4 regions of the Streptomyces spectabilis genome follow, and region 4 is predicted to be linked to each of the others. Evidence: riboswitches for the same ligand, from Rfam matches in the RefSeq annotation. Region 4 holds a riboswitch; each other region holds the start of a gene.

Region 1 (7,311 bases), 480 kb from region 4:
TAGACGGTGCCGGGGCCGCCCTTGCTCTCGATGTAGCCCTTGGCGTTGGCCTCCAGCCAGTCCGTCACCTTCTTCTGCACGGCGCCGCCGGTGTCGGTCGAGGCCAGGCCCATGACGACGTCGGCGGTCAGCCCCACGTCACCCTTGGCGTTCGAGCCGTCGGTCAGCTTCGAGGACATCCAGGTGGCGGCGGCGTTCGCCGGGGCCTTGGGGACGAGCGCGGTCCCCGCCGCCGGCTTCGCGGGCTCAGCGTGGGCGGTGACCGGCAGCAGCACCGTGGCGAGGGCGGCCACCGGTATCCCCACCGCCGTTCTCGACCGTACGGACAGAGGCATGGCGAAGCTCCTTGTGCTTGCGGGAGGAACGGGAAGAGGACGGTGCCGATGAGGTGTCCGGAAGCGGCGCGGCGGTGTCGGCGGCCGGCGCCGACAGGGTCACCGGCGCTCCGAAGGCGGCGCGGCGCGCGGCCCGGCGCAGGACGGCCAGGACCGCGGGGCCGAGCGTGACGATCGCGACGAGGTTGGTGAGCGCGCGGCCGGTGTCCCAGCCGAAGGTGGAGGTGACCAGCGTGAAGACGGCGAAGCGGTGCAGGTTCTCGCCGATCGACGCCCCCGGCACGAAGGACAGGTCGGTGTCGGGGCCCGCCGTGAACGGCCAGAACCACATGTTCAGGAGGAAGCCGAAGAGGTACGCGACGACGACGCCGTAGGCCGCGAGCATCGCGATCTCCGCCCGCCCGGACACCCGCTTGGGCAGCAGCCCGGCGCCGAGCCCGATCCACCCGGAGGCGATCATCTGGAACGGCAGCCAGGGCCCGACGCCGGCGGTGAGCAGCGCGGAGGCGAACAGCGAGGTGCAGCCGAGCACGAAGCCGAAGCCGGGCCCGAACACCCGGCCCGCGAGGACCAGCAGGAAGAACACGGTCTCGATGCCCGCCGTGCCCGCGCCGAGCGGCCGAAGGCCCGCGTTGACGGCGGAGAGCACGCCGAGCATGGCCAGGGCCTTGGTGTCGATGCCGCCGGACGACATCTCGGCGAGGACGACGGCGAGCAGCACCGGCATCGTCAGGAGGAAGACGAGGGGCGCGTCGGTGGTGTGCGCGACGCCCTCGGGGCGGGGCGCGGCGAACAGCGGCCAGAAGAACATGGCGAGCCCCGCGAGGCTCGCGAGGGTGAGCACGACGGCGGTGCGCGCGCCGATCGGCAGGACGGGGACACGGATGCGCCGGGCGCCGGCGCGACGGCCCGTCGTGGCGGGGCTCCCGGTGCTCACACGGCCTCCAGGGCGGTCCGTACCTGCTCCACCGTCAGCCACTCCTGGGGGCTGAGCACCTTGGCGACCTGGGGTGCGAACGCGGGTGAGGAGACGACCACGTCGGCCGTCGGGCCGTCGGCGACGATCTCGCCCTCGGCCAGGACGACGACGCGGTCGGCGGCGCGCGCGGTGAACTCCACGTCGTGCGTGGCGACCACGATCGCGCGCCCCTCGGCGGCCAGGCGCCGGATGACGCCGGTGAAGGCTTCCTTGGCGTGGTAGTCGAGACCGCGCGTCGGCTCGTCGAGGAGGACGACGCCGGGCGCGGCGGCGAGCTGGACGGCGAGGACGAGGGCGAGCTGCTGCCCTTCCGACAGGTCGCGCGGGTGCCGGTCGCCGGGGATGCCGGGCGCGAGCGCGTCAAGGAGGGCGCGGCAGGTGCCGTCGGCGGCGTCGGACTCCCGGTCGGCCTGCGCGCACTCGGCGTCCACGGTGTGCAGATAGAGCAGGTCGCTCGCGGTCTGCGGGACGAGCCCGACGAGCGCGCGGGCCTTGCGGGCCGCGACCTTCCCCGGGTCGGTGCCGCGCACGTCGACCTGCCCCGAGTAGCGGGGCCCCGAGCCCTGGAGCGCCCACAGGAGCGAGGACTTGCCGGAGCCGTTGCGGCCCATGAGGGCGGTGACCTCGCCGCCCGCGAGATCCAGGTCGAGTTCGCGTACGGCGACGGTGTCGCCGTACGCGACGGTCACCCGCCGCGCGGACAGGGCGGGTTGCCCCTGGGTCGCGGGCACGGCGGCCGGGGCGCGGCCGGTGAGCCGGGTGCGCAGTTCGGCGGCCTTGCGGCGGGCGTCGCGCACCGAGAGGGGCAGCGGCTCCCATCCGGCGAGCCGCCCCAGGCGGACGACGGGCGGCGCGACGTCGCTGTCGCGCATCAGCTCCGCCGGGTCGCCCTCGCGGACGCGGCCGTCCCCGGTCAGGTGCACGAGCCGGTCGGCGTACTGCAGGACGCGTTCCACGCGGTGCTCCGCGACCAGGACGGTGGTGCCGAGGTCGTGGACGAGCCGGGTGAGGGCGGCGAGCACGTCCTCGGCGGCGGTGGGGTCGAGCGCGGAGGTGGGCTCGTCCAGGACCAGGACCTGGGGGTGCGCGGTGAGCACGGAGCCGATAGCGACGCGCTGCTGCTGGCCGCCGGAGAGGGTGCGCAGCGCGCGCCTGCGCAGCTCGGCGATGCCGAGGAGGTCGAGGGTCTCCTCGACGCGCTTGCGCATGACGGCGGCGGGGATCGCCAGCTGCTCCATGCCGTACGCGAGTTCCTCCTCGACGGTGTCGGTCACGAAGGAGGCGAGGGGGTCCTGGCCGACGACGCCGACGACGTGGGCGAACTCCTGCGGCGGCGCGTCGGCCGTGCTGAGGCCGTCGACGCTGACGCGGCCCTGGAGATGGCCGCCGGTGAAGTGCGGCACGAGGCCGTTGACGGCACCCAGCAGGGTCGACTTGCCGACTCCTGTCCGCCCGGTGACCAGGCACAGCTCGCCCTCGCCGACGGTCAGGTCGACCTCGCGCAGGGCGGGCTCGGGAGCGTCCGCGTAGGTGAAGGTGACGTGCTCGAAGCGGATCACGCGGCGGCCTCCCGGGGCCGGGGGGCGGCGCGCGGCGGCGTGGGCGCGAGCCAGGCGGGCAGGACCCCGGCAAGAGCGGCGAGCGCGGGAAGCGCGGTCACTTCGGGCCAGGCGAGGGGCGAGAGGGAGGGGTAGAGGGAGGCCGCGTCCGTGCGGGAGACGACGTACATCAGCACGCCCGCGGCGAGGCCGGACGCGGCCACGGACCACTCGGCGGCGCGCCACGGGTCGGGCCGGTAGATGCTGCGCCTGACGCGGCGCCCGCCGAGCACGAACCCGGCCACGGCCAGGGCGAGTCCGGCGAGCAGCAGCGGCGTGCCCAGGTAGGGCGGCGTGCTCGCGCCCATCGCGCCGTACAGGCCGCCGCACACGCCGAGCAACCCGGCGATGACCAGGGCGCCGGTGAAAAGGCGGGTGCGCGGGGCGGTGCGCCCGGTGTGGCCGTAGCCGTGCGAGGCCATCGCGGCGGCGAGGGCCAGGGAGCGGTTCATGGCGTCCTCGAGGACGGGGATGACGATGCCGCGCAGTGCGCCGATGCCGCGGTAGCCCTTCTTGACCGTGCCGCCGCGCAGCAGCCGGGCCCTGCGCACCCGCTGCACGCTCTCGACGAGCTGCGGCGCCACGGTGAGCGTGACGACGACGGAGGTGCCGATCTCGTAGAGCGCGCCGGGCAGCGCCTTGAGCATGCGCTTGGGGTTGGCGAGGGCGTTGGCCGCGCCGACGCACACCACCATGGTGGCGAGCCGCAGTCCGTCGTACAGGCCGCCGAGGAGCTGCTCGGCGGCGACGGGTCCGAACAGGCGGATCCCCGCGGCCCATTGGGGCAGCGGGATCTCCGGCAGTGTGAACAGGACGGTGTCGCCCTGGCCGCCGCCGAAGACGACGCGGAAGACGACGCGCATCACGACGATGAACGCGCCGAGGGTCAGATACATCCGGAACGCGAGCGCCCAGGGCGCGTCGTCGCGCCGCTGGGCGACCACGAAGCCGACCGCTGCCAGGATCAGGACGAGCAGCACGGGGTTGGCGGTGCGGCTCGCGGCGGCGGCCATGCCGAGCGCCCACAGCCACCACGCCCCCGGGTGGACCGACCGGGCGAGTCCGGTCACGGGGCACCGCCCGAGGCGCGGCCGCGGCGGCGCCAGGCCGTCACTCCCCCGGCGACGGCGAGGGCCACGGCGGCGGCCGCGCCGACGACCGTGCCGGTGGGCACCCCGTCGTCCTTGGCCGCCGACACGGTCCGCTTGTCCTCGCCGCCGGTCCAGTCGGCGGCCTCGCTCGGCGCGGGCGCGGGGCCGGAACTCATGGAGGGCGACGGCTTCGCGCTCTTCTCGCCGTCCTTCTTGCTGTCCTTCTTGCTGTCCTTCTTGGCCTTCTTCGGGTCCTTGGCCTTCTTGTCCTCGGCGCCCTTCCCGCCGTCCTTCTCGCCCTGGTGGCCGGGCGGCAGCGCTAGGCCGCCGCCGTCGGCGGGTGGCCGGGCGCCGTCGCTGTCGCGGGGGCCGCCTCCGGCGGGCGGGGCGCCCCGGTCGGAGGTGTCGGGCGTGGTGCCGCGGTCCGGTGCTCCGCCGCCGGGCTTGCCGCCGCCGGTGTGTCCGCCGCCCGTGTGCCCGCCGCCGCCCGCTCCGCCGCCGCTGCCGGGGGCCGCGGGACGCCGGGGCGCCACGCGCGGCGCCGGGGCCTCGCCCTGGTCGCGGTCGAGGGAGAAGGACCAGCCTTCGAAGCTGCCCTTGGGCGGGGTGCGGTACGTCGCCCCGTACTGGCTGTAGGTCCAGCGGCCGCCGTTGGAGGCGTGCCAGTACGACCAGTAGGCCTTGGCGGGCGGGGTGTCGAGGCAGGACTCGCGGTCGGCGCCCGGCTTGCCCTCCAGACGGCAGATGAAGGACTCGCCCCAGCGGTTGGTGCCGGCGACCTGGATGCCCGCGTCCTTGAGCGCGGCGAGGCCGGTCCGCTGGGAGCCGACGGCGCACCGCACGAGGGTGGTCCCGCCGAGTTCCCGGAAGTCCACGACGACGGTGACGCCCTCGCCGTTCCTGCAGAAGCCCGCGTGGCCGCGGCCGGTGTCCACCGCGGCGGCGGGCGCGGCCGGGACGGGCCCGACGCCGAGTACGGCCGACGCGAGCAACAGCCCGAGCGCGGCGGCGAACGCGCGTATCGCGCCGGCCATGTCGAGGTGCCCTTCGGTTGGGGTCCGCACGGGACCCCGCACCACGGTCGCCGGTGCCGCACGAAAAACCCCTGACGCGCGTTCCAGAAGGAAGCGGCAGGGGGCCGTAGGAGCCGGTGACGGGCTCTGGGCTCCACGCTGCAGACCATGACAGTGAGAAGCAGTGCACGTACGGCGGCGGGCAGCCCGACTCGCGGTCACGCCTGAGGCGTGCCGCACACGGTTGCAGGTCAGTGCCGGACTCTCACCGGCTTTCCCCAGTCGCGTACGCATTCAGTTGTCTGTGTGTGCCCTCAGCTGCACTTTTCCTTCACAGCCGAAGCACACGCATCGTAGGCCCGCCCCCACGGGCCGCGCCAGGCCGGTGAGTTGTGACGTCGGCCACCGAATGGCCTGATCCTTATGGAGGGTGACATTCCCTCAGCGATCACTCGAACGGCACATGCGGAAACGATCCGCCAGGTGAGGCCTCCCGCGTTCCGCCGTCCGGCGCGGGGCACCGCGGCGATCCTCGGGCCGACGTGGTTCCCTCTCGACTTAGGAGTCCTCTGGTGCGTATCCGTCGCAAGGTGATCGGTGCCCTCGGTTCGGCCGCGCTCGCGCTGACGTCGTTCGGGGTGGTGACCGCCTCCGCGAGCCCGGCGGCCGCCGACCCGTGCGGGTTCTACGAGACGAGCTCCGACGCCTACTACCAGCACTGCACGTCGGACGGCTCCCGCGTGGTGATCCAGGTCAGGGTCGCCCTGGCCCCGGACTACGAGCGGTGTGTCGCCCCCGGCAAGACCTGGCTGGGCTCCGCCGACAAGATCCAGGGCGCCCACTACGTCGGTCGCACCTGCTGACACCGGCCACGGGCGGGGCGGCTCACCAGGGGGCGCCCCGCCCCCGGCGGCGCGGGAGTCAGCCCCAGAGCGCCCGCGCGAGCGCCGCGCCGGTGACCGCGGCACCGAGCCCCGCCACCACGCTCGCCACCGCGCTGGCCGCGGCGAGGAACCGCGTGCCGGTCTCGGCCAGGCGCAGCGTCTCGTACGAGAAGGTGGAGTACGTGGTCAGCGCCCCGCACAGGCCGGTGCCGACGAGCAGCTGGACGGAGTCCGACGCGGCGCCGTAGGTGACGGCCCCGGTGACGACGCCCAGGATCAGACAGCCGACGACGTTGACCGTGAAGGTGCCCCAGGGGAAGGCGGAGTCGTGGCGGCCCTGGACGGCACGGTCCGTCAGATAGCGCAGGGGCGCGCCGACGGCGGCTCCGGTGAGCACGAGCAGCCAGTTCATCGCGGCCTCCGGGAGAGCACGCGACGGGTCGTCGCCGCCGCCGTCCACACCGCGGCGAGGGCCACCAGCGGGGTCAGGGCCAGATACGCGAGCGCGGTGCGGGCGTGACCGTCCCCGATCAGCCGCTGGATGTCGACGGCGTACGTGGAGAACGTGGTGAAGCCGCCGAGGACGCCCGTGCCGAAGAAGGGCCGCACCAGGCGGTGGGCGCTCCACACCTGGGTGACGAGCACCATGAACGCGCCGATCACCGCGCAGCCGAGCGCGTTCACCACCAGCGTGGTCCAGGGGAAGGCGGCCGTCGCGGTGGGCCAGAGGAGCGCGGCGCCGTAGCGGGCCCCGGCGCCCGCGGCGCCGCCCGCCGCCACCGCGGCGAGCACCGGTGCCTGGCCGTGGTCCCGCCCCCGGCCCCGGCTCCCGGCGGGTGCCGGGACGTCGAGGTCCGGATCGATGGGTTCGGGCTCGGCGGTCCGGTCGCGCGGTGCTGTCATCGGGTGTGCGTCTCCCACTCGTGCGCCGCCCGGGTGCGGGCGCGCGTCCTCACAAGCAGGGACCGTTGGCGGTGCCGTCACCGCGGTTGGGGTACGGCGGGCCCCACCGCCGTACGGCCGTCGCCCGCGTCACGGGTCCGGCCGCACCGCCCAGGATAGTCGGCACCGGGCGGACCGGCCGCTCGGCGGCCCGGCGGCCGTACGCGGGCCGGGACCGGTCAGCGCCGCAGCTTGACCCGCGAGAGCGCCGCCACGCCGAGCGCGGCGAGCCCGATCTGGATGAGCCACTCCGCCCAGTCGACGCCCTCGGTGTCGGCGACGTCCAGGCCCTCGGCGACGGCGGTGCCGACGAGGGCCGCGATGATGCCGACGACGATGGTCCACAGGACGCCGATGCGCTGCCGCCCGGGGACGACGAGCCGCCCCAGGATCCCGATGACGGCGCCGATCACGATCGCACTGATGAGCCCTGAGATCTCCATAGCTCCGCTTTCCCTCGGCAGAAGTC
Region 2 (7,311 bases), 230 kb from region 4:
TGTGGGAGCGGGCCGCTTCCAGGGTTCACGAGGTCACCGGCTGGCCGTCGCGCCTTATTGCACATCGCTTGCAATTACTATGGACAGGCAGTAGCCGGGCCGGTCGGCACGCGGAGGAAGCGGGAGTACACGCATGGCACCCCCTCGGATCGTTCTGGGGATCGAGTCTTCTTGCGACGAGACCGGGGCAGGTCTCGTACAGGGCGGACGGCTGCTCGGGCACGCCGTCGCGTCCAGCATGGACGAGCACGCCCGCTTCGGCGGCGTCGTCCCCGAGATCGCCGCCCGCGCCCACGTGCACGCGCTGAACCCGGTGGTCCGCCGCGCCCTCGACCGAGCGGGGCTGCGGCTCGGCGACATCGGCGCCGTCGCCGTGACGACGGGGCCCGGCCTGTCCGGCGCCCTCCAGGTCGGCCTCGCCGGGGCGAAGGGCCTCGCGTACGCGCTCGACGTGCCGCTGTACGGCGTGCACCACCTGGCCGGGCACGTCGCCGCCGACACCCTGGAGCACGGCCCGCTGCCCGACCCGTGCGTGGTCCTCATCGTGTCCGGCGGCCACACCTCGCTGCTGCTCGTGCGCGACCTCGCCCGCGACCCGATCGCGCACCTGGGCGACACCCTGGACGACGCGGCGGGGGAGTGCTTCGACAAGGTGGCCCGCGTCTTCGGCCTGCCCTACCCGGGCGGCCCGGCCGTCGACCGCGCGGCCCGCGAGGGCTCCCCGGACGCGGTCGCCTTCCCGCGCCCGCTGACCGGGCCGCGCGACGACCCGTACGCCTTCTCCTTCTCCGGCCTCAAGACCGCCGCGGCCCGCTGGGCCGAGAGCCACCGGGGCGGCGAACTGCCAGTCGCCGACGGGGCCGCCGCACTCCAGGAGGCCGTCGCCGACGTCCTCACCCGCAAGGCGGTCGCGGCCTGCGCCGCGCACGGCGTGGGCACCCTCGTGGTCGTCGGCGGCGTCGCCGCCAACTCCCGGGTGCGGTCTTTGGCCGAGGAGCGCTGCCGGGCCGCGGGGATCACCCTGCGCGTCCCGCCGCTCGGCCTGTGCACCGACAACGGCGCGATGATCGCCGCGGTGGGCGACCTCCTGGTGCGCGCGGGCGCCGAACCCGCGCCCCTGGACGTGTCCATCGACCCGTCGGCGCCCCTTGAGTACGCCGCGCTGCACCCCGTCGGCGCCTTCGCGAGGGCCGCCTGATGGCCGCCGTCGTGCACCGCCTCGCCGGCCCCGCGCTGCTCGCCCACCGCGACGGCATCCGCGCGGTCTACGCCGCCGCGTTCGCCGAGCCGCCCTGGCACGCGGAGCCCGCCGAGGCCGACGGCTACCTCACGCGCCTCGCGGGCGACGTGCAGCGGCCCGGCTTCGCGGGCGCGGTGGCCCTCGACGGCGAGCGGGTGCTCGGCTTCGCCACGGCCTGGACGTCGAGCACCCCGCTGCCCGGCACCCGCTCCTACCCGCGCGTCACCGCCGCGCTCGGCGCCGAGCGCGCCGCCGCGTGGCTGTGCGGCGGCACGGAGGTCGACGAACTCGCCGTCTCGCCCGCCGCGCACGGCCGCGGACTCGGCCGTACGCTCCTCGAAGCGGTCACGCGCGACGCGCCCGACGCCCGCTGCTGGCTGCTCACGTCCGTGCGGGCCGACGCCACCGTCCGCTTCTACGAGCGGCTCGGCTGGCGGCAGGTCACCCACCCCGCGCCCGACGGGTACGGCACCGCCGTCTTCCTCGGCCCCGGCCACCCGGCGCGTGCCGCCGCCGTCCTACCGTCCCTGTAACCACTGAACCCCCGCCGGAGCACGCCTTGCGCACCGCCGACATCCGCACCCGCTTCCTCGACTTCTTCGCCGAGCGGGGCCACACCGTGGTGCCCAGCGCCCCGCTGCCGACGCCCGACCCGACGCTCCTGTTCGTCAACGCGGGCATGGTGCCGTTCAAGCCGTATCTGACGGGCGAGGTCGCACCGCCCTGGCCGCGCGCCACCAGCGTGCAGAAGTGCGTGCGCACCCTCGACATCGAGGAGGTCGGCAAGACCACCCGGCACGGCTCGTTCTTCCAGATGAACGGCAACTTCTCCTTCGGCGACTACTTCAAGGAAGAGGCCATCACCTTCGCCTGGGACCTGAGCACCCGCTCCGTCGCCGACGGCGGCTACGGGCTCGACCCGGCGAAGATCTGGGTGACCGTCCACCACTCCGACGACGAGTCGCGCGGCCTGTGGCGGCGCGTCGCCGACCTGCCCGACGAGCGCATCGTGGCCCGAGGCGACGAGGACAACTTCTGGTCCATGGGCGTGCCCGGACCCTGCGGCCCCTGCTCGGAGCTGTACTACGACCGGGGTCCCGCGCTCGGCCGCGCGGGCGGCCCGGCCGTCGACGAGGACCGGTACATGGAGTTCTGGAACCTCGTCTTCATGCAGTACGAGCGCGGCGAGGGCACCGGCAAGACCGGCTACCCGATCCTCGGCGAACTCCCGCGCCGCAACATCGACACCGGCATGGGCCTGGAGCGCATGGCCACCCTGCTCCAGGGCGTCGACAATCTGTACGAGATCGACGAGACCCGGCCCGTCCTCGACCGCGCCGCCGAACTCGCCGGGGTGCGCTACGGCGCCGACGCCGCCCAGGACGTGCGCCTTCGCGTCGTCGCCGACCACGTCCGCACCGCCCTGATGCTGCTCGCCGACGGCACCGCGCCCGGCAACGAGGGCCGCGGCTACGTCCTGCGCCGCATCCTGCGCCGCGCCGTGCGCTCCATGCGCCAGCTCGGCCACGGCGACCCGGCCCTCGCGGACCTGCTGGCCGTCGCCCGCGACCGGATGGCGCCGAGCTACCCCGAGGTCGCCGACGCCTACGCGCGCATCGCCGACCAGGCCCAGGGCGAGGAGGACGCCTTCCGCGCCACCCTCAAGCAGGGCACCACGGTCCTGGACACCGCCGTCACCCGGGTCAAGGCCGACGGCGGCCGCCAACTGCCCGGCGCCAAGGCCTTCCTGCTGCACGACACCTACGGCTTTCCCATCGACCTCACCCTGGAGATGGCCGCCGAGCAGGGCGTCGAGGTCGACCGCGAGGGCTTCACGGCCCTCATGCGCGAGCAGCGCGAGCGGGCCCGCGCCGACGCCCGCGCCCGCAAGTCCGGGTCCGCAATCGACACCTCGGCCCTGCGCGCCGTCCTCGACGAGCACGGGCCGACCGACTGGCGTGCCTGGGACACCCTGGCGACGGACTCCCGCGTCCTCGCGCTCATGGGCCCGGCCGGCCCCGTGCCCCTCGCCCGCGCCGGCGAGATCGTCACCGCCGTCCTCGACCGCACGCCGTTCTACGCCGAGTCCGGTGGGCAGGACAGCGACGCCGGACGGCTCTCCGGTGCGTCCCTCGAAGCCGATGTGCTCGATGTGCAGCGGCCGCTGCCCGGCCTGGTGGCCCATCAGATCAGGGTCACCGCAGGTGAGTTGGCCGTCGGCGGTCGCGTGCACGCCGCCGTCGACCCCGAGTGGCGGCTCGGTGCGCGCCAGGCCCACTCGGGCACCCACGTGCTGCACGCCGCCCTGCGCGAGATCCTCGGCCCGACCGCCCTGCAGTCCGGCTCCTACAACCGCCCCGGCTATCTGCGGCTCGACTTCCCCTGGCGCGGGGGCCTCTCCGCCACCGTCCGCAGCGAGGTCGAGGAGGCCGCCAACCGGGCGCTCCGCCGCGACCTGCCCGTCGGCGTGCGCTGGATGACGCTGCCCGAGGCCAAGGAGCTCGGCGCGCTGGCGCTGTTCGACGAGACGTACGGCGAGCGGGTCCGGGTGGTCGAGATCGGCGGTGCCTGGTCGCGCGAGCTGTGCGGCGGCACCCACGTCGAGCACGCGTCCCAGGTCGGCGTGGTCGCCCTGACCGCCGAGTCGTCGGTGGGCGCGGGCATGCGGCGCCTGGAGGCCGCGGTCGGCGTCGAGGGCTTCGGCTATCTCGCGCGCGAGCGCGACCTGGTCGCCCGGATCGCCGAGCAGGTGCAGGCGCCGCGCGCCGAACTCCCCGACCGGGTCGCCGCGTTGCTCGACCGGCTCAAGGCCGCGGACCGGGAGAACGAGCGCCTTCGGCAGTCGGCCCGTGCCGCCCGCGCCGCCGAACTCGCCGGGCAGGCCGTCGAGGTGGCGGGCGCGTACGTGGCCACCGCGACGACGGACGGCGACGCGGGCGCCGCGCGGGCCCTGGCCGTCGAAGTGCGCGGACGGCTGCGCGCCGAGCGCCCCGGCGTGGCCGCCGTGACTCTCTCCGGCGCCAAGCCGGTCCTCGCCGTGGCCGTGAACGAAGCGGCAAGGACAGCGGGTCTGTCGGCCTCCGCCCTGGTCAAGCGGCTGCTCGGCGGACGCGGCGGCGGCTCGGACGAGGTGGCGCAGGGCGGCGGAGCGGACCGGGAGCGGCTCGCGGCCGCGGTGGCCGGGCTCCCCGGCGTCGTACGCGAGGAACTCGGCGCCTAGCGGCCGGGTGACGGGCGGCCGCCGTGCGGGGACACGGCGGCCGCCGAGGGGGCGACAGGGGTGGGGCAGGGGTTGGCCTCTGTGGACTTACTAGGACGTCCAAGTATATCGTCGTGACCAAGGCCCGCGGTGCAGGGAAGCCGGTGTGAATCCGGCACGGTCCCGCCACTGTGACCGGGGAGCGCGTTCCCGTGGAGGTTCGAACGCCACTGACGGAGAAGTCCGTTGGGAAGGCGGGGGAGCGCGCGCTGATCCGGGAGTCAGGATACCGGCCGTGGGGTGTTCCGTGTTGTCCACGAGGATGGAGCAGACACGCATGGCCCCGGTGCGCACCCGCGACCCTGGAATTCCGGACCTGCGAGCGGTGACCCCCGCTGTCTGAAGGCCGTTCCGCGTGCCCGCGGAGGCGCGCGGCCCGGCCCTGCCGTCCCCGGACCACACCTGACGAAAGAAGCAGGCCCCCATGGTCCGTGAACTGACCCATCTCGTCGGCGGCGAGCACACCCCGGGAACCTCGGGAAAGCACGCCGACGTGTACGACCCCAACACCGGCGACGTCCAGGCGCGCGTCCCCCTCGCGCACCGCGCGGACACCGAGGCGGCGATCGCGAACGCCGCCGAGGCGCAGCCCGCCTGGGGCGAGTGGAACCCGCAGCGCCGCGCCCGCGTCCTGCTCCGGTTCCTCCAGCTCGTCGAGGGCGAACGCGACTCCCTGGCCCGCCTGTTGTCGGCCGAGCACGGCAAGACCGTCGCCGACGCGCACGGCGACCTCCAGCGCGGCCTGGAGGTCGTGGAGTTCGCCGCGGGCATCCCGCACCTGCTCAAGGGCGAGTTCACCGACAACGCCGGGACCGGCATCGACGTGCACTCGCTGCGCCGCCCCCTCGGCGTCGTCGCCGGGATCACGCCCTTCAACTTCCCCGCGATGATCCCGCTCTGGAAGGCCGCACCCGCGCTGGCGTGCGGCAACGCCTTCATTCTCAAGCCGTCCGAGCGCGCCCCGTCCGTACCGCTGCGCCTCGCCGAGCTGTTCCTCGAAGCGGGCCTGCCGCCCGGCGTCCTGAACGTCCTCAACGGCGGCAAGGAGTCCGTCGACACGCTCCTGGAAGACCCGCGCGTCAAGGCGCTCGGCTTCGTCGGCTCCACGCCGATCGCCGCGCACGTGTACGCCACCGCCGCCGCCCACGGCAAGCGCGCCCAGTGCTTCGGCGGCGCCAAGAACCACCTGATCGTGATGCCGGACGCGGACCTCGACCAGGCCGTCGACGCGCTGATCGGCGCGGGCTACGGCTCCGCGGGCGAGCGCTGCATGGCGATCTCCGTGGCGGTCCCGGTCGGCGAGGCCACCGCCGACGCCCTCGTCGCTCGCATCAAGGCGCGCGTCGGAGCCCTGCGCATCGGCCGCTCCGACGACCCCGAGGCCGACTTCGGGCCGCTGGTCGGCCGCGACGCCGTCGACCGCGTCCGCTCCTACGTCGACCTCGGCGTCGAGGAGGGCGCCGAACTCGTCGTCGACGGGCGCGACTTCACCCTGCCCGGCCACGAGCGCGGGTTCTTCGCGGGCGCGTCCCTCTTCGACCGCGTCACCCCGGACATGCGGATCTACCAGGAGGAGATCTTCGGCCCCGTCCTGTCCGTCGTACGGGCAGCCGACTACGAAGAGGCGCTGCGGCTGCCCACCGAGCACCCCTACGGCAACGGCGTCGCGCTCTTCACCCGCGACGGCGGGACGGCCCGCGACTTCACCCGGCGCGTGGACACCGGCATGGTCGGCGTCAACGTGCCCATCCCGGTCCCCGTCGCGTACCACACCTTCGGCGGCTGGAAGCGCTCCGGATTCGGCGACCTCAACCAGCACGGCCCGGACGCCATCCGCTTCTACACCCGCACCAAGACCGTCACCTCGCGCTGGCCCTCGGGGGCGAAGGACGGCGCGAGCTTCACGATCCCGACGACGGCGTGAGCGGCCCGATGAAGACCGCGACCCCCACCGCCGCCACGACCACCACCTTGCTCACCGCGGACCAGCTCGCGCTCGTCGAGACCACCCTCGACTTCGCCGAGGAACACCTCGCCCCCCACGCCGTCACCTGGGACCAGGAGAAGCACTTCCCGGTCGACGTGCTGCGCAAGGCCGCGGACCTCGGGCTCGGCGGCGTGTACGTCGACGAGGCCGCGGGCGGCTCGGGCCTCACCCGGTCCGACGGCGTCCTCGTCTTCGAGGCGCTCGCCTCCGGCTGCCCCTCCGTCGCCGGCTATCTGTCCATCCACAACATGGTCGCCTGGATGATCGACCACTACGGCGACCGGGCCCAGCGCGCCCGCTGGCTGGGGCCGCTGACCTCCATGGACCGGCTCGGCAGCTACTGCCTCACCGAGCCGGGCGCGGGCTCCGACGCGGCCGCCCTGAGCACCCGCGCCGAGCGCGACGGCGACGCGTACGTCCTCACCGGCGTCAAGCAGTTCATCTCCGGCGCGGGCGCCTCCCACGTGTACGTGGTGATGGCCCGCACCGGCGGCGGCGGATCCGAGGGCGTGTCCGCGTTCGTCGTCGAACGCGACGACCCCGGCCTGTCCTTCGGCGCGAACGAGAAGAAGATGGGCTGGAACGCGCAGCCCACCCGGCAGGTCGTCCTCGACGGCGTGCGCGTGCCCGCCGACCGGCTGCTCGGCGCCGAGGGCGACGGCTTCCGCATCGCCATGAACGCCCTGAACGGCGGCCGCCTCGGCATCGCCGCCTGCTCCCTCGGCGGTGCCCGCAGCGCCCTCGACCGCAGCCTCGTCCACCTCGCGGACCGGGAGGCGTTCGGGGCCCCGCTGCTCGACGCCCAGGCGCTGCGCTTCGAGCTCG
Region 3 (7,311 bases), 6.1 Mb from region 4:
CACGGCCGCGCCGCTCGGGCGGGGCGAGGGCCGCGGCCGCGGCGACGGCGGCCGGGGTGATCATCGCCCCGCCGAACCCGGCGAGCGCCCGTCCGGCCAGGGCCACGCCGAAGTCGGGGACGAAGGCCGTCAGGAGGTTGCCCGCGGTGAAGACGGCGAATCCGGCGAGGAACAGCGGGCGCCGGGACCTGCGCGCGGTGAGGGCGGCCATGACCGGGCCGAGGACGGCGTACGTGAAGGCGTAGGCGGTGAGCAGCCATCCCGCGGTGCCGACGGACACGCCGAGCGAGTCGGCCGCGTCCGGCAGGATGCCGGCGATGACGAAGCTGTCGGTGCCGATGGCGAACATGCCTGCGGCCAGGACGAGGAGTGGGCGGTACACGGGGGCGGGCCTCCTGTGGGTGCGGTGGATCGGGCAGGTGGATCGGGCAGGTGGTCGGGGCGAGCGCTCCGCCGGTCTGCGGCGCCTGGTTTCGGGGCGGTCACCCACCAGATGACGTAACAGAAATTGTTACGACATGGGGCGCGAGAAAGGCCGGTCCGCTCGGACCGGCCCGTTCGGCGGCGGGTGGGTCAGGCGACCGTCTCCTTGAGGACGTCGGCGACGGTGACCTCGGCCAGTTCGGCCTTCATCGCCTCCTCCGCGCGGTCGTACGCGCCGCGCAGGACCGGCGGGATGCCGCGGCCCACCGGGCACTTCTGGTTGGGAGTCGAAGGGTGGAGGGCGAGGAGCGGGTCGGGCTCGACCGCGAGGTAGACGTCCCGGAGGGTGATCGCCCCGGGCTCGCGGGCGAGGCGCCAGCCCGCGCCCTGGCCGCGCTGCGACACCACCAGGCCCGCGTCGCGCAGGCTGCCGAGCGTGCGGCGGATGACGACGGGGTTGGTGTTGACGCTGTCGGCGATCTGGTCGGACGTCACGATGCCGTCCGGCCGCTTGGGGCAGACCAGGGCCATCCACGTCAGCGCGTGCGTGGCCACGGTCATGCGGCTGTTGGCGCTCATGGGCCCTCCCGCCGTTCGGCTCTTCTGTCGAAACTGATTCTGTTACGACAGGGGCGTGGCTGTCCAGCCCTGTTCGTCATCGTCGAGGAGTGCCGCGAGCTTCTTGGGGGCCAGGGCGCGGTAGCTCTCCACGAGGAGTTCGGCGACCTCCGTCCAGTCCGTGGCGGCCTCGTCCAGGTGCATGCCGACGACGTTCGCGCCCCAGCCCATCCGGAAGAAGGGCGGGCCCGCGTGCGTCAGGGCCTCGAACTCCTCGCCCCGGGCCCGGAAGGTGAGGGTCGTGGTGGGCGCGGCCGCGTGGGCGTGGGTGGCGGCGGGGCGCGCGGGGTCGGTGACGTAGACGTGGGCGAAGGTGCGGGCCCGTACGCGCCAGCGGGTGCCGGTCCAGGCCCGCTCCTCGTACGCGTCGGGGAGGCGGCCGCAGATCGCGCGGAGGCGCATGAGCGTGTCGAGGGGGACCTCGTCGTCGGGTGGCCTGGTCATCCGGGGAGTGCGGGCCGCGGGTCCGACGGCCGCAGGAAGGTGACGGTCGGGTGGTCGAGCGGGGTGGCGGGCGGGGTCACCCGGGCCCGGACGCCGTAGACCTCCGCGATGAGGGGCTCGGTGATGACCTGCGCCGGGGTGCCGTGCGCGTGCGCCCTGCCCTCCTTCAGGACCAGGATCTCGTCGCAGAACATCGCCGCGAGGTTGAGGTCGTGCAGGGCGATCACCGTGGTGACGGGGAGGGTCGCCACCAGGGTGAGGAGGTCCAACTGGTGGTGGATGTCCAGGTGGTTGGTGGGCTCGTCGAGGAGGAGTTCACGCGGGGACTGGGCCAGGGCCCTGGCGATGTGGGAGCGCTGGCGTTCGCCGCCGGAGAGGGTGTGCCAGGGCTGGTCCGCGCGGTCGGACAGGCCCGTGCGGGCCAGGGCCTCGGTGACGACCCGCTCGTCGTCGGCCGTCGACGGCACCCAGGCGCGGCGGTGCGGGACGCGGCCCAGGCGCACGACGTCCCGCACCGTCAGGTCGACCTGGGTGTCCGCCTGCTGCTCCACCAGGGCGAGGCGGCGGGCCACCGCGCGGCGGCCCAGGTCGCGCAGCGGCTCGCCGTCGAGGGTGACGACGCCGGAGGCCGGGGCCAGGACGCCCGCCAGGAGGCGCAGGAGCGTGGACTTGCCGGAGCCGTTGGGCCCCAGCAGACCGACCACCGCGCCCGGACGCGGGGCGAGCGTGACACCGTCCACGATGAGACGACCACCCGCAACCCGCGACACCCGCTCCGCACTCAGACCCACACCCACCGCCACACCCGAAACCTCCGCCGCCCCCGTCACCCGACCCCCCTGACCCGAAACGACACGCCCGCCAGAAGACCCGGGAGCGTGAACCTGCCGGAGCCATCAAGGCCCGGGAGACCGGCGCGCGGGGCGAGGAGACGGCCGCCCGTGGCCCGGGAGACCCGTTCGGCGCCCGTCGCGCCGAAGGCCCGGCCCGCACCCGCCCAAGGCCCGGCTGGAAGCCCCGTCGCGCTCATCCGGCCCTCCTCGTGCGGTACAGGACCGCCACGAACGCGGGCACGCCGATCAGGGACGTGACCACGCCGACCGGGACCTCCTGGGGGTCCAGGAGCGTACGGGCCAGGGTGTCCACCCAGATGAGGAAGACCGCGCCGGTCAGGGCGGTCACCGGCAGGAGCCGGGCGTGGCGCGGGCCGACGAGCAGGCGGGCCGCGTGGGGCAGGGTCAGGCCGACGAAGCCGATCGCCCCCGCGGCGCTGACCAGGGCCGCCGTGAGCAGGGCCGTGGTGCACAGCAGGAGCAGCCGGACCCGGATGACGTGCACGCCCAGGGCCGCCGCCGCGTCCTGGCCGAAGGCGAACGCGTCGAGCGTGTGCGCCTGGGACAGACAGACCGCCAGGGCAACGGCCAGGACCGTCGCGCAGACCGCCACGTCCGTCCAGTCCGCGCCGCTCAACGAGCCGAGCAGCCAGAACAGGACGCCACGGGTCGTCTCCGCGTCCGCCGCCGTCAGGATGACGAAGGAGGTGAGGGACGAGAAGAGCTGCATGGCCGCGACGCCGGACAGGACCACGCGGTCCGTCGTGGCGCCCAGGGCCTGGCTGAGGAGCAGCACGAGGCCGAACGCGCACAGGGCGCCGACGAAGGCCCCGCCCGAGACCGAAAGCGCTCCCCCGCCGACCCCGAGGACCACCACCGCCACCGCGCCCGTGGACGCCCCGGAGGACACGCCGAGGACGAACGGGTCGGCCAGCGGATTGCGCAGGAGCGACTGGAGGACCGCGCCGCACACCGCGAGGCCCGCCCCGCACACGCCCGCGAGCAGGGTGCGCGGCATGCGCAGGTTCCAGACGATGCCGTCGCGCAGCGGGGTGAGTTCGGCCCCGCCCCAGCCGAGGTGGGCGGCCACCGCGGCCCAGACGTCCGGTACGGAGATGTCGGCCGGGCCGATGGTGACGGCGACGGCCACCGAGAGCGGAAGCGCCACCAGGCCCGCCGCCCACAGCAGCGCCGTGCGCCAGGCACCGCGCGCCGGGCGCCACCCGCCGCGGGCCCGCTCGCGCGCGGCCGTGCTCACCGGGCCAGGCCGAACTCGCGCAGCCCCGCCGCGACTTGTTCGATGCCGTCGACCGTGCGGATCGTGGGGTTCAGGGCCTGGCCGCTGAGCAGTACGTACCGCTTCTTCTTCACGGCCGTGAGGTTCTTGGTGACCGGGTTGGACTCCAGGAACTTGATCTTCTCCCGGGCGCTCTCGGCCGACTGGGCCTTGCGGGTGAGGTCGCCGATGACGAGGACGTCCGGGTCGCGGTCGGCCACGGTCTCCCAGTTGACCTGGGGCCACTCGGCGCGCGTGTCGGCGAAGGCGTTGCGGACGCCGAGCGTGCGGGTGATGACGCCGGGCGCGCCGCAGCAGCCCGCGATGTAGGGCGCCTTGGAGTCGGAGAACCAGTACAGGACGGACGCGTCGGACGACTTGAGGGTGCGCTTGGCCTTCGTGACGCGGGACTTGAGGTCCGCGACGAGGCGCTCGCCGCGCCGCTCCACGTGGAAGACCCGGGCCAGGTCGCGGATCTCGCCGTAGACGGTGTCCATGGTGAGCGTCTTGGTGCGGGTGCCGTCGCCGTCGCCGCCGTTGTCCTTGCCCGCGCAGTCGCTGGGCGAGACGTAGACGGGGACGCCCAGCTCGGTGAACTTGGCGCGGTCGGCGACGCCGCCCTTGCCGACGGTGTAGAGGAACGAGGCGCTGACGAAGTCCGGCTCCTTGGAGAGGACCTTCTCCAGGGACGGGTAGCGGTCGGCGAGGCGCTCGACCTTCGCGTTCTGCTTCTCCAGTCCGGGCAGGATCGGGTCGGTCCAGGTGCCGGTGCCGACCATGCGGTCGGCGAGGCCGAGGGAGAGCAGGATCTCCGTGGAGCCCTGGTCGAGGGAGACCGCCCGCTCGGGCGGGGCCGTGACCTCGGCCTTCTTGCCGCAGGACGTGACCGTCACCGGGTAGCCCGCGGCCTTGGCCCCCGCGTCCCGCCGCTCGGCCGAGCCGCCGCCGCAGGCGGTGAGCAGGAGGAGGCCGCCCGCCGCGAGCAGCGCGGTCAGGCGCGCCCCGGGAGCGGTGCGGGCACCGCGGGCGGCGGTGCGGGGACGGGCGGCCGCGCGGAGAGCGCGAGGGGCAAGAGGGGCAAGAGGGGCAAGAGGGGGCACAGGTTCTTCCCGGGTCTCATGGCTCATGCGCGGAGCCTGGTCTGCGAAACCCCGCCGCCCGGCGCGCGGTCGGCGGTGCCAGCAGGTCTTCGGACTCGGGTTCGTCCGGGCGGGGCCGCCTTCCCGGATGTCCGTGACATCCAGTGGCCGCTGGTCCCGCCCGTCCCCCTCACCGCTGCGCGTCAGTTCCGGTTTCCCACCGGATTCCCTGGCCCGGGTGCGGGCGCGACTGGCGTGCGCAAGCTATCACCCGGCCGGATCCCACCCCTGCTCGGGGCGCGGTTCGCCACGGTACGTACCGAAGGACCACTTGTTGCCCTCCGGATCCTCCACGGCGAACTCGCGGCTGCCGTACGGCTGGTCCTCGATCTCGCGGATGATCTTCACGCCCGCCTCCTTGAGGCGGCGGTGGAGGGCGTCGACGTGGTCCGTGACGACGTACGCGCCGAACGTGCCCGGCTGCAGGCACCACGCGGCCGACTCCGGGTCGTACGAGCCGAGCATGACGGCGCCGCCCTCGGGCCAGTCGAGCTGGGCGTGGGCGACGCGGCCGCCGTCCTCGTAGACGGCGGTGCGCAGGAAGCCGACGGTGGTGACGAGGAAGTCGATGAGCGCGGGGGCGTCGTGGGCCTGGAAGGTGGGCCAGACGTCGGGGGCGCGGAGGTTCGGGGTGGTCTGGGTGCTCTGTACCGCTTCGGTGGTGTTCATGCCTCTCAGTCTTGGCCGTCGCGGTGTCCCCCGGCTTGGATATTCCGGCACTCCTCGGCCAGCCAGGCGCTCGGGCTCGCTCCCGTGTACTGGCGGAAGTCGCGCACCAGGTGGGAGTGGTCGTAGTAGCCGCAGTCGGCGGCGACGCGGGCGAGGTCGGCGGGCGCGCCCGCGACGACCGCGCGCACCATCCGCGCCTTCGCGTGCTGGAACCGCATCAGGCGGGCGGCCTGCTTGGGCGTCACCCCGGTCTCGGCGCGGAACAGGGCCGAGAGGCGGCGCTCGCTGAGCGCGACGTGCGCGGCCAGGCCCCGCAGGGTGCCCGCGCCCCGGTGCCGGGCGAGCCAGGCCCAGGCCTCGGCGACCTCGGGGCGCACCGGGCCGAGGCGCCCGGCGTCGGCGGCGCGGCCCGCCAGATAGGCGTTGAGGCAGGCGAACCGCTCGTCCCAGCCGTCGGCCGCGCACAGCCGCTCGCGGACGTCGGCGGCGATCCGGCCGAGGACGTCCGTGCCGTCGGTGACGAGCACGCCGGTCAGTTCGGCGGCCGGCAGGCCGAGGAGCGAGCGGGCCGCGAGGGGGTGCACGGCGAGCTGGATGCCCGCCTGGTGCTCGGGCTGCACGACGTACGCCGGGCTCTGGTGCAGGCCGCCCACGACGATGTCGGTGCGCACGGCGTCGGGCCCGGTGGCCTGCTCCGCGGTGCGGCCGCTGACGACGGGCCCGTCGAGCGAGAAGATCAGCGTCAGATACGGGGACGGCAGGCCGCGGTGCAGGCCCGGCCGCTCGCCGCTCGTGCGGTAGCCCACGGCGGACACGACCTTGCCGCCCTGCTCCGGCGGGAGCGGGGCGCGGACGAACTCGCGGAGGGCGGTGTCCATGCGTCCATTGTGACCGCGTACGGGACCGGGTGCGGGGTCGGGCACGGGACCGGGTGCGGGACCGGGCACGCCCCGCGCGTGCCCCTGCGGCTACCCGCTCCCCCGTGTCCCATGCCCGCCACGCACGGTGACATCGATCATGGGAATCGCCCGCGCGCGCTCGTAGCATGGCCCGCCGCTCCGCACCGGGCGGCGCATCACTTCCGAGGAACGGACCACCATGGCTGGACGAGCACGAGGCGGAGCACGGGGCAGGGGCAGGCGGGCGGCCTTCGGCCTCGCGGGAGCGGTCGCGGCGGCGGTGTTCGCGGGCGGCGCGCTGTGGCCGGGGGCGGGCACGGCCGACGCGAGCCAGGCGGGCGCGGGGGGCCGCGCCGCCGCCGGGCTCGAGCACTGGCCCGAGCCGGTGGCCGCGCGGCTCGGCAAGGTCATCGCCGCGAACGAGCACAAGGGCGCGTACGCCGTCTTCGACGCGGACAACACGACGTACCGCAACGACCTGGAGGAGGCGCTGCTTCCGTTCCTGGAGATGAAGGGCGTCCTGACCCGGAAGTCGATGGACCCCTCGCTGAAGGTCATCCCCTTCAAGGACACGGCCACGCACAAGGAGAGCCTCTACAGCTACTACAACCGCCTGTGCGAGGTCGACGACCAGGTCTGCTACCCGTGGGCCGCGCAGATCTTCTCCGGCTTCACCCTGAAGACCCTCAAGGGGTACGTCGACGAGCTGCTCGCGTACGACAAGCCGATCCCGGCGACGTACTACGAGGACGGGAAGGTGACGCGGACCGAGGTCCACCGCCCCGAGTTCTCCCCCGGCATGCGGGAGCTGTACAAGTCGCTGCGCGCGCACGGGATCGAGGTGTACGTCGTGAGCGCCGCGAGCGAGGACCTGGTGCGGATGGTGCTCGCCGACCCGAAGTACGGGTACGGGGTGAAGCCGCAGAACGTCATCGGCGTCGGCCTCCAGTTGAAGGACCCGAGGACCGGCCGCGTCACCAGCGCCCGCAAGGAGATCGCCGAGGGCCGTT
Region 4 (7,311 bases):
TCGTCGATGGCCTGGACGATGTCGCCGAACTCGGCGTAGCACATGTGGGTGTGGATCTGGGTTTCAGGGCGTACGCCGCTGGTGGTGAGCCGGAAGGACTCCGTCGCCCACTCAAGGTACGCGGCGTGGTCGGTGGCGCGCAGGGGCAGTGTCTCGCGCAGTGCGGGTTCGTCGACCTGGATCACCGATGTGCCTGCCGCTTCCAGGTCGTTGACCTCGTCCCGCAGGGCGAGTGCCACCTGTCGCGCGGTGTCGCCGAGGGGCTGGTCGTCGCGGACGAACGACCACGCGAGCATCGTCACCGGGCCGGTGAGCATGCCCTTGACCGGCCGGTCGGTGAGGGAGTTGGCGTACGCGGTCCAGCGCACGGTCATCGGCTCGGGGCGGGAGATGTCACCGGCGAGGACCGGCGGGCGTACGTAGCGGGTGCCGTAGGACTGGACCCAGCCGTGCTGGGTGGCGAGGTAGCCGGTGAGCTGCTCGGCGAAGTACTGGACCATGTCGTTGCGCTCGGGCTCGCCGTGCACCAGGACGTCGATCCCGGTCTTCTCCTGGAAGGAGATGACCTCACGGATCTCGTTCTCGATGCGCTGTTCGTACCCGGCGGTGTCGATCCGGCCCGTGCGCAGGTCGGCGCGGGCCGCGCGCAGTTCGGCGGTCTGCGGGAACGAGCCGATGGTGGTCGTGGGCAGGAGCGGCAGCTTGAGGTGGGAGCGCTGGGCGGCGGCGCGCTCGGCGTACGGCTGCGAGCGGCGGCCGTCGGCGTCGGTGACCGCGGCGGCGCGGGCCCGTACGGCCGGGTCGTGGGTGATGGCCGATCCGGCGCGGGAGGCCAGATCGGCCCGGTTGGCCGCGAGTTCGGCGGCGATGGTGTCGGTGCCCTGGGACAGGCCCTTGGCGAGGGTGACGATCTCGGTGGTCTTCTGCTGGGCGAAGGCCAGCCAGCGCAGGATCTGCGGGTCGATGTCCCGCTCGGCCGCGGCGTCGATGGGGACGTGCAGGAGGGAGCAGGAGGCGGCCACGTCGACGCGGTCGGCCAGGCCGAGCAGCGTGCCCAGGGTGGTCAGGGACTTCTCGAAGTCGTTGATCCAGATGTTGCGGCCGTTGACGACGCCCGCGACCAGGCGCTTGCCGGGCAGGCCGCCCGCCGCGGCCAGCGCGTCGAGGTTGGCCGCGGCGGCGTCGGTGAAGTCCAGGGCCAGGCCGTCGACCGGGGCCTTCGCCAGGACGGGCAGGGCGTCGCCGAGCCGGTCGAAGTAGGAGGCGACCAGCAGCTTGGGCCGGTCGGTGAGGGCGCCGAGGTCGCGGTAGGCGCGGGCGGCGGCGTTGAGTTCGGCCGGGGTGCGGTCCTGGACCAGGGCGGGCTCGTCGAGCTGTACCCACGCGGCACCGGCGGCGCGCAGATCGGCGAGGACCTCGGCGTACACGGGCAGGAGCCGGTCCAGGAGGGTCAGCGGCTCGAAGTCGGCGGGCACGCCGGGGGCGGGCTTGGCCAGCAGCAGATAGGTCACGGGACCGACCAGGACCGGGCGCGCGGTGAGGCCGAGCGCCTGGGCCTCCTTGAGCTCGGCGACCTGCTTGGCGGAGCTCGCGGTGAAGACGGTGTCAGGCCCCAACTCGGGCACGAGGTAGTGATAGTTGGTGTCGAACCACTTGGTCATCTCCAGCGGCGCGACGTCCTGGGTGCCGCGCGCCATGGCGAAGTAGCCGTCGAGGGCGTCGGCCGCGACGGCGGCCCGGTGGCGCGCGGGGATCGCGCCGACCATCACGCTGGTGTCGAGAACGTGGTCGTAGTACGAGAAGTCGCCGGTCGGGATCTCGTGGACGCCGGCGTCGGCGAGCTGCCGCCAGTTGGCGGCGCGCAGCTCGGTGGCGGTGGCACGGAGGGCGTCGGCGGTGACGCGGCCCTTCCAGTAGCCCTCGATCGCCTTCTTCAGCTCTCGGTTGGCGCCCTGACGGGGGTAGCCGTACACGGTGGCCCGTGCTGCCGCGGCTGCGGACTTGCTGGTCACGTGGATCTCCTTCGCGAGATGAATCCATGACGTCCCGGCGAGGGGACGAGAGCGCGAAGGGATGACGAACCGGACGGAGCCGACCTCGCGCGGCACAGCGCGGTCGTCCGTCTGGTGTGTACGCCGACCCGCCCTCGAGGTCACCGGGATTTCCGCGCGCGGAGTGGTCCGCGCACGGGCAGTTGGCAGGTCTTCGGACTCGCGGGCACGTCCTCATGGAGGACACCTACTAGCCGTCGCTTCCCAGGCCCGGTCGGGCCCAGTGCGTGTGACGGCGGTCGTTCCCGCTCACCGCTGCGGGGCAGTCCCGGATTCTCACCGGGTTCCCTCTTACGACGCTCCCACCTGGCGGGTGGGGCGAACCAGCTGCTGCGGACACCCTACGGGGTGATGCCCCCGCAGAACAGTGCCGTCCAGGATCCGGAAGGCCCTGCTCGCACGCGTACGGCCCGCCGGTCGTCGGCGGGCCGTACGCGGTGGCCGGAGCAGCCGCTCAGAAGAGAATCGGCAGGCCGAGGTTGTTGATCAGCGGGCCCTCGATGGAGATGCCCTCGGTGATCAGCGACTCGGGCGCGGGGAGCAGCGGGGACGGGTTCGCCGGGGCGTGCCGGGCCGTCGGGGCGGGGCCGGCGGCCGCCGCGGTGACGGTGGAGATGCCGGTCAGGGCCAGGCCGAGGAGGAGGGCTGCGGTCAGGCGTCGGCGCATGAGGTCTCTTTCTGCTGGCGGAGGGCTCCGCCCGGGCGCGGGTGGAGCGCCGACATGGCTGCCCAAGTCGAGGCGCGTGGATGCGTCCTGTCCCTCGTACGAGGGGTGGAGCGGCGGCCCGGCTAGCCGATGCGACGCAGGGCCCTCTCGCGGCGCTCCGCCACGCTCGACCCGGACTCGCGGCGCGCCATGCGCCGCAGCACGACCGGGGCCACGAGCAGTCCGAGCACCGCCCACGCCCCGAGGACCCCGGCGGTCTCCCAGTGCCGCCAGGAGTCGCCGATCTCCACCTCGGCGGCCGTGCCGGGCAGCAGCGCCGAGCGCATGCCGAGGCCGAGCCAGTAGACGGGCGTGACCTGGGCGACGGCCTGGAGCCAGCCGGGCAGGGCGGTGACGGGGTAGAAGATGCCGGAGATCGCGATCATGCCCATGACCGGCAGTTGGATCAGGCCCTGGCTGCGGGCGCTCGGGAACAGCGAGCCGAGGACCGCGCCGATCGGCAGGGTCGCCACCAGGCCGAGTACGAGCACCCAGGCGAGCGTCAGCCAGGCGCCCGGACGGGCCGCGGCGAGCCCGTCGATCAGGAACATGGCGGGCACCAGCAGGATCGCGAGATCGGCGACCAGGCCGCCCGCCACCGCGATGACCTTGCCGGTCAGATAGCTCCGCATGCCGTTCGGCGTGGCCCTGGCGCGCAGCAGCGTGCCGTCCTCGCGCTCGGCGGTGAGGATCTGGCTCATGCTGACCATGCCCATGGCCGCGTTCATGCCGAGGATGCCGGGCAGCGCCAGGGTGCCGAGGGCGAGGCCGCTCGACCCGAACTCCCGCTCCCGCAGGAAGAACAGGGTGATCAGCATCAGGACCGGCCACAGCAGATGGGACACCAGGTCGCCGCCGTTGGTGAAGGACTGCCGCAGCTCGATGGCGCCGCGGCCGCATCCGGCCCGCAGTGCCGTGCCGGTCGCACGTGCCGGGCGTGCCGCGCGGGAGGGAGGAGCGCTCATCGGACCGTGGCCTCCTGCCGCCGCACCAGCGCTATGTACGTGTCCTCCAAGGACGCCCGGCGCACTTCCAGTTCGCCGATCGCCTCGCCGTGTTCGTGGAACAACGTCCGTACGAACGCCGTCGATTCGGCGGTGGTCCGCGTGAACCGCCGCCCGGCGCGGGTCCAGCGGACCTCGTCCTCGCCCACGATGCGGCGCGCGAGCTCGTCGGCGGTGCCGTCCGCGACGATCCGGCCGCCCGCCAGGATCAGGATGCGGTCGGCGAGCTTGTCCGCCTCGGCGAGGTCGTGCGTGGTGAGCAGGACGGTGGTGCGCCGCTCGGCGGCGAGGCGCCGGACCAGGCCGTGGAACGCGTGGCGTGCCTGGGGGTCGAGCCCGGCCGTGGGCTCGTCGAGGAAGAGCAGTTCGGGGCGGCCGACCAGGCCGATGGCCACGTCGAGGCGGCGCCGCTGGCCGCCGGACAGCGTCTTCGCCTTGTGCTCCGCCTGCTCGGTCAGGCCGACGGCCGCGAGGAGTTCCGCGGTGTTCCAGGGGCGGGGGATGTCCGCCGTGGCGTACGGGGCGTAGTGTGCGCCGAGGTGCGTGAGCAGCTCGCGCACGCGCCACTTGCCGTGGTCGCGCCACGACTGCAGGACGATGCCGAGGCGGGCCCGCCACCGGTCGTCGCCGTGCGCGGGATCCAGCCCGAGCACCTGGACCCGGCCCGCCGAGCGGGCCCGGAAGCCTTCCAGGATCTCGATCGTGGTCGTCTTGCCCGCGCCGTTCGGCCCGAGCAGGGCGAGCACTTCGCCGTGCCGGGCGCGGAAGGTCACCTCGCGCAGCACATCGGTCGTGCCGTAGCGCATGCGGAGCCCGTCGACATCGAGCACGATGTCGGCTTCGCTGGAATTCGTCATCAGTCCACCGTGGCCTTGAGGAAGTTCGGAGACCTCGAAAGCTACGTTGCGTTTACGAAGTCATCAACGAAAACAGCGGGTGTATGGGCAAGTGGAGGCGGCCTTAAGGGAATTCATTGCAACCGACATGGGTGTGAATGCAATCTTCGTGATCAACCGTTGCAATGAGCTGAAGGTCAACGCATACTGGCCGGGCCGGTGGCGCAGAACGCGGGCCGGTGGTGAGCGATCGCAAGTGGAAGGCGGGGGCGCGGTGCCAGGAGGCAGGCTGACCCACGAGGACCGGCGACAGGTGGCGCACGGACTCGCCGACGGGCTCGGCTATGCCGAGATCGCCCGGCGGCTCGGCAGACCGACGTCGACCATCAGCAGGGAAGTGGCCCGCAACGGCGGGCCCGGCCGCTACCGCGCCGAACACGCCCAGCACGCCACCGCGCGCCGCGCCCGCAGGACCACGACGACGGCCCCGGCCGCCGCCCCGCCCGACGTCGGGCACGGGCGCGACGCCGGGGTGGTGCGCGACTTCGTGGCCCAGTTCGCGGAGCTGATGACGCACACCGGCGTGCCGCGCATGCCCGCCCGGGTGCTCGCCAGCCTCGTCACCACCGACTCGGGCACCCTGACCGCCGCCGATCTGGTGGCGCTGTTGCGGGTCAGCCCCGCCTCGATCTCCAAGGCCGTCGGCTATCTCGAACGCCTGGAGCTGGTACGGCGCGAGCGCGTGCCCGCCGGGCGGCGCGAGCGGTACGTCATCGACGACGACATGTGGCTGCGGACCTGGCTGGCGAGTGCCCGCGCCCACGCGATGATGGCCGACACCGCGGAGGCGGGCGTCGAGGTCCTCGGCGCCGCGACCCCCGCGGGCGCCCGCCTCGACCACATGTGGCGCTTCTTCACCAGCCTCAGCGACGACATGGCCGGAGGCTCCACGGCGGCCGCGTTCGCCGACGCCCTCACCGTGCTCGCCGCCCTCGTCCACGCCGGAGTACCGCTCGACAGCGGGCGGTTGGCGACGGCGCTCGGCTGGCCGCGGGAGCGCGTCGCGACCGCCCTGCACGACGCCGGGCGACACCCGGACGTCGCCGACCCGCTGGCCCTGCACCACGGCCCGGACGGCATGTACACCGTCATCGCCCGGACCGAACGGCTCACCCCGGAACAGCGCGCGGCGCTCGCCCGTACATGAGCGAACCGCCTCGCGGGGTGCGACATGGGGGCGCCTCGGCCGCGTGGAGCCGACTTGCACGAACAGGCCGCCGTTCACCGTCCGCTCGACCTCGGGCGTGGGCGACCCGCGTTGAGCTTCGCGTACCCGGTGCGCGCGCGGTCGGAACGACGTCAGCAGTTGTGTGCGCCTGGTATTGCACACAATTATATACGGCGTCTGCAAGTAATCTTGGAGGTCGAGCATGCGCATCTTCGTCACCGGAGCCACCGGCTTCATCGGCGGGTCCCTCGCCACCCGGCTGAGCGGGGCGGGCCACGACGTGAGTGGCCTGGCCCGTACGGAGGGCAAGGCGCGGGCCCTGCGGGAGCGCGGCATCACCCCGGTCCTGGGCGACCTCGACGACGCGGCGGTCCTCGGCGCCGCCGCGCGCGACGCGGACGCCGTGATCAACGCGGCGGACAGCGACCACCGGCCCGCCGTCGAAGCCCTCGTGGCCGCCCTTGCGGGCACGGACAAGCCCCTGCTGCACACCAGCGGCTCCAGCATCGTGGCCGACGACGCGCGCGGCGAGGTGTCGGAGCGCGTCTTCACCGAGGCCGACATCGCGCCCGGCACCGCGTGGCGGGCCGAGCCGGACAAGGCGCCGCGCGTCGACCTCGACCGGTTCGTCCTCGCCGCGGCCGAGCGCGGCATCCGGTCCGTGGTGCTGTGCAACACCCTGATCTACGGCCACGGGTACGGCCTGTCGCGCGACAGCGTGCAGCTGCCCCGGCTCACCCGCCAGGCCGAGGTTAGCGGCGTGGCCCGGCACATCGGCCCGGGGCGCAACATCTGGTCGAACGTCCACATCGACGACGTGGCCGACCTGTACGAGCTCGCCCTGGCGTCGGCGCCCGCCGGAGCCTTCTACTTCGTGGAGAACGGCGAGGCCTCGTTCGGCGAGATGACCCAGGCCATCGCCGACACCCTGGAGTGCGGCACCGCGCAGCCGTGGGACATCGAGGCGGCCATCGAGGAGTGGGGCTACGAACCGGCCGTGTACGCCCTCGGGTCCAACAGCCGGGTGCGCGGCGGACGGGCCCGCGCCGAACTGGGCTGGTCGCCGCGGTACGACTCGGCCGTCGAGTGGATCCGCAAGCGGCTGACGTCGGCCGAGAGCGGCTGACGGACCGGGGCCTGGACCGGGCTCGGGGCGGGCACGTCCGCACGCCGAGCCCGTGTCAGGCCGTCCAGCCGCTCCACTCGGGACCCGTGCGCCGCCACTCCCGCTCCCAGGCGGCCAGGCGCTGCCGATCGAGGACGCGGCCCACCGCGTGCCGCGCCAGGAGCGCGGCCAGGGCGGTGGCCGCGGCCGCGGCGAGGGCCGCGCTCGCCGTCCGCAGGGCCACGTCCTCGGCGCCCGGCGGCGCCCCGGCCACCCGGCCGCGCTCGTCCAGCCACACGGCCGCGTGCTCACCGCGCCGACTGCCCGCGATGACGCGCGCGTTGCCGGTGCGCTCGGCGCCGTCCGGTTCCGTCCACCGCG

What was found. A riboswitch is a leader RNA that binds a small molecule or an ion and turns the genes downstream of it on or off. The one in region 4 is predicted to bind cobalamin.
Region 1: linked by a shared signal. The riboswitch ahead of CP982_RS36550 (hypothetical protein) and the one ahead of metE (5-methyltetrahydropteroyltriglutamate--homocysteine S-methyltransferase) in region 4 are both predicted to bind cobalamin.
Region 2: linked by a shared signal. The riboswitch ahead of CP982_RS37470 (CoA-acylating methylmalonate-semialdehyde dehydrogenase) and the one ahead of metE (5-methyltetrahydropteroyltriglutamate--homocysteine S-methyltransferase) in region 4 are both predicted to bind cobalamin.
Region 3: linked by a shared signal. The riboswitch ahead of CP982_RS12825 (ABC transporter substrate-binding protein) and the one ahead of metE (5-methyltetrahydropteroyltriglutamate--homocysteine S-methyltransferase) in region 4 are both predicted to bind cobalamin.

Annotation. Positions count from the first base shown of each region.
Region 1 covers NZ_CP023690.1:8,578,207-8,585,517, reverse strand. Annotated here, with positions in the region: gene CP982_RS36570 (prenyltransferase/squalene oxidase repeat-containing protein) at 1-335, opposite strand, end outside; gene CP982_RS36565 (ECF transporter S component) at 247-1,272, opposite strand; gene CP982_RS36560 (ABC transporter ATP-binding protein) at 1,269-2,873, opposite strand; gene CP982_RS36555 (CbiQ family ECF transporter T component) at 2,870-3,982, opposite strand; gene CP982_RS36550 (hypothetical protein) at 3,979-5,037, opposite strand; cobalamin riboswitch at 5,197-5,347, opposite strand; gene CP982_RS36545 (DUF6355 family natural product biosynthesis protein) at 5,607-5,879, shown strand; gene crcB (fluoride efflux transporter CrcB) at 5,938-6,312, opposite strand; gene CP982_RS36535 (fluoride efflux transporter FluC) at 6,309-6,803, opposite strand; gene CP982_RS36530 (GlsB/YeaQ/YmgE family stress response membrane protein) at 7,022-7,285, opposite strand.
Region 2 covers NZ_CP023690.1:8,833,391-8,840,701, forward strand. Annotated here, with positions in the region: gene tsaD (tRNA (adenosine(37)-N6)-threonylcarbamoyltransferase complex transferase subunit TsaD) at 134-1,198, shown strand; gene CP982_RS37460 (GNAT family N-acetyltransferase) at 1,198-1,773, shown strand; gene alaS (alanine--tRNA ligase) at 1,800-4,460, shown strand; cobalamin riboswitch at 4,571-4,751, shown strand; gene CP982_RS37470 (CoA-acylating methylmalonate-semialdehyde dehydrogenase) at 4,924-6,423, shown strand; gene CP982_RS37475 (acyl-CoA dehydrogenase family protein) at 6,432-7,311, shown strand, end outside.
Region 3 covers NZ_CP023690.1:2,961,732-2,969,042, forward strand. Annotated here, with positions in the region: gene CP982_RS12800 (MFS transporter) at 1-382, opposite strand, end outside; gene CP982_RS12805 (Rrf2 family transcriptional regulator) at 574-1,002, opposite strand; gene CP982_RS12810 (MmcQ/YjbR family DNA-binding protein) at 1,045-1,485, opposite strand; gene CP982_RS12815 (ABC transporter ATP-binding protein) at 1,482-2,288, opposite strand; gene CP982_RS12820 (FecCD family ABC transporter permease) at 2,512-3,576, opposite strand; gene CP982_RS12825 (ABC transporter substrate-binding protein) at 3,573-4,721, opposite strand; cobalamin riboswitch at 4,758-4,943, opposite strand; gene CP982_RS12830 (VOC family protein) at 4,941-5,402, opposite strand; gene CP982_RS12835 (AraC family transcriptional regulator) at 5,408-6,280, opposite strand; gene CP982_RS12840 (haloacid dehalogenase-like hydrolase) at 6,501-7,311, shown strand, end outside.
Region 4 covers NZ_CP023690.1:9,060,948-9,068,258, forward strand. Annotated here, with positions in the region: gene metE (5-methyltetrahydropteroyltriglutamate--homocysteine S-methyltransferase) at 1-2,012, opposite strand, end outside; cobalamin riboswitch at 2,192-2,381, opposite strand; gene CP982_RS38505 (hypothetical protein) at 2,506-2,718, opposite strand; gene CP982_RS38510 (ABC transporter permease) at 2,841-3,722, opposite strand; gene CP982_RS38515 (ABC transporter ATP-binding protein) at 3,719-4,618, opposite strand; partial or broken gene CP982_RS38520 (GbsR/MarR family transcriptional regulator) at 4,872-5,588, shown strand; gene CP982_RS38525 (NAD-dependent epimerase/dehydratase family protein) at 6,028-6,951, shown strand; gene CP982_RS38530 (Rv1733c family protein) at 7,007-7,311, opposite strand, start outside.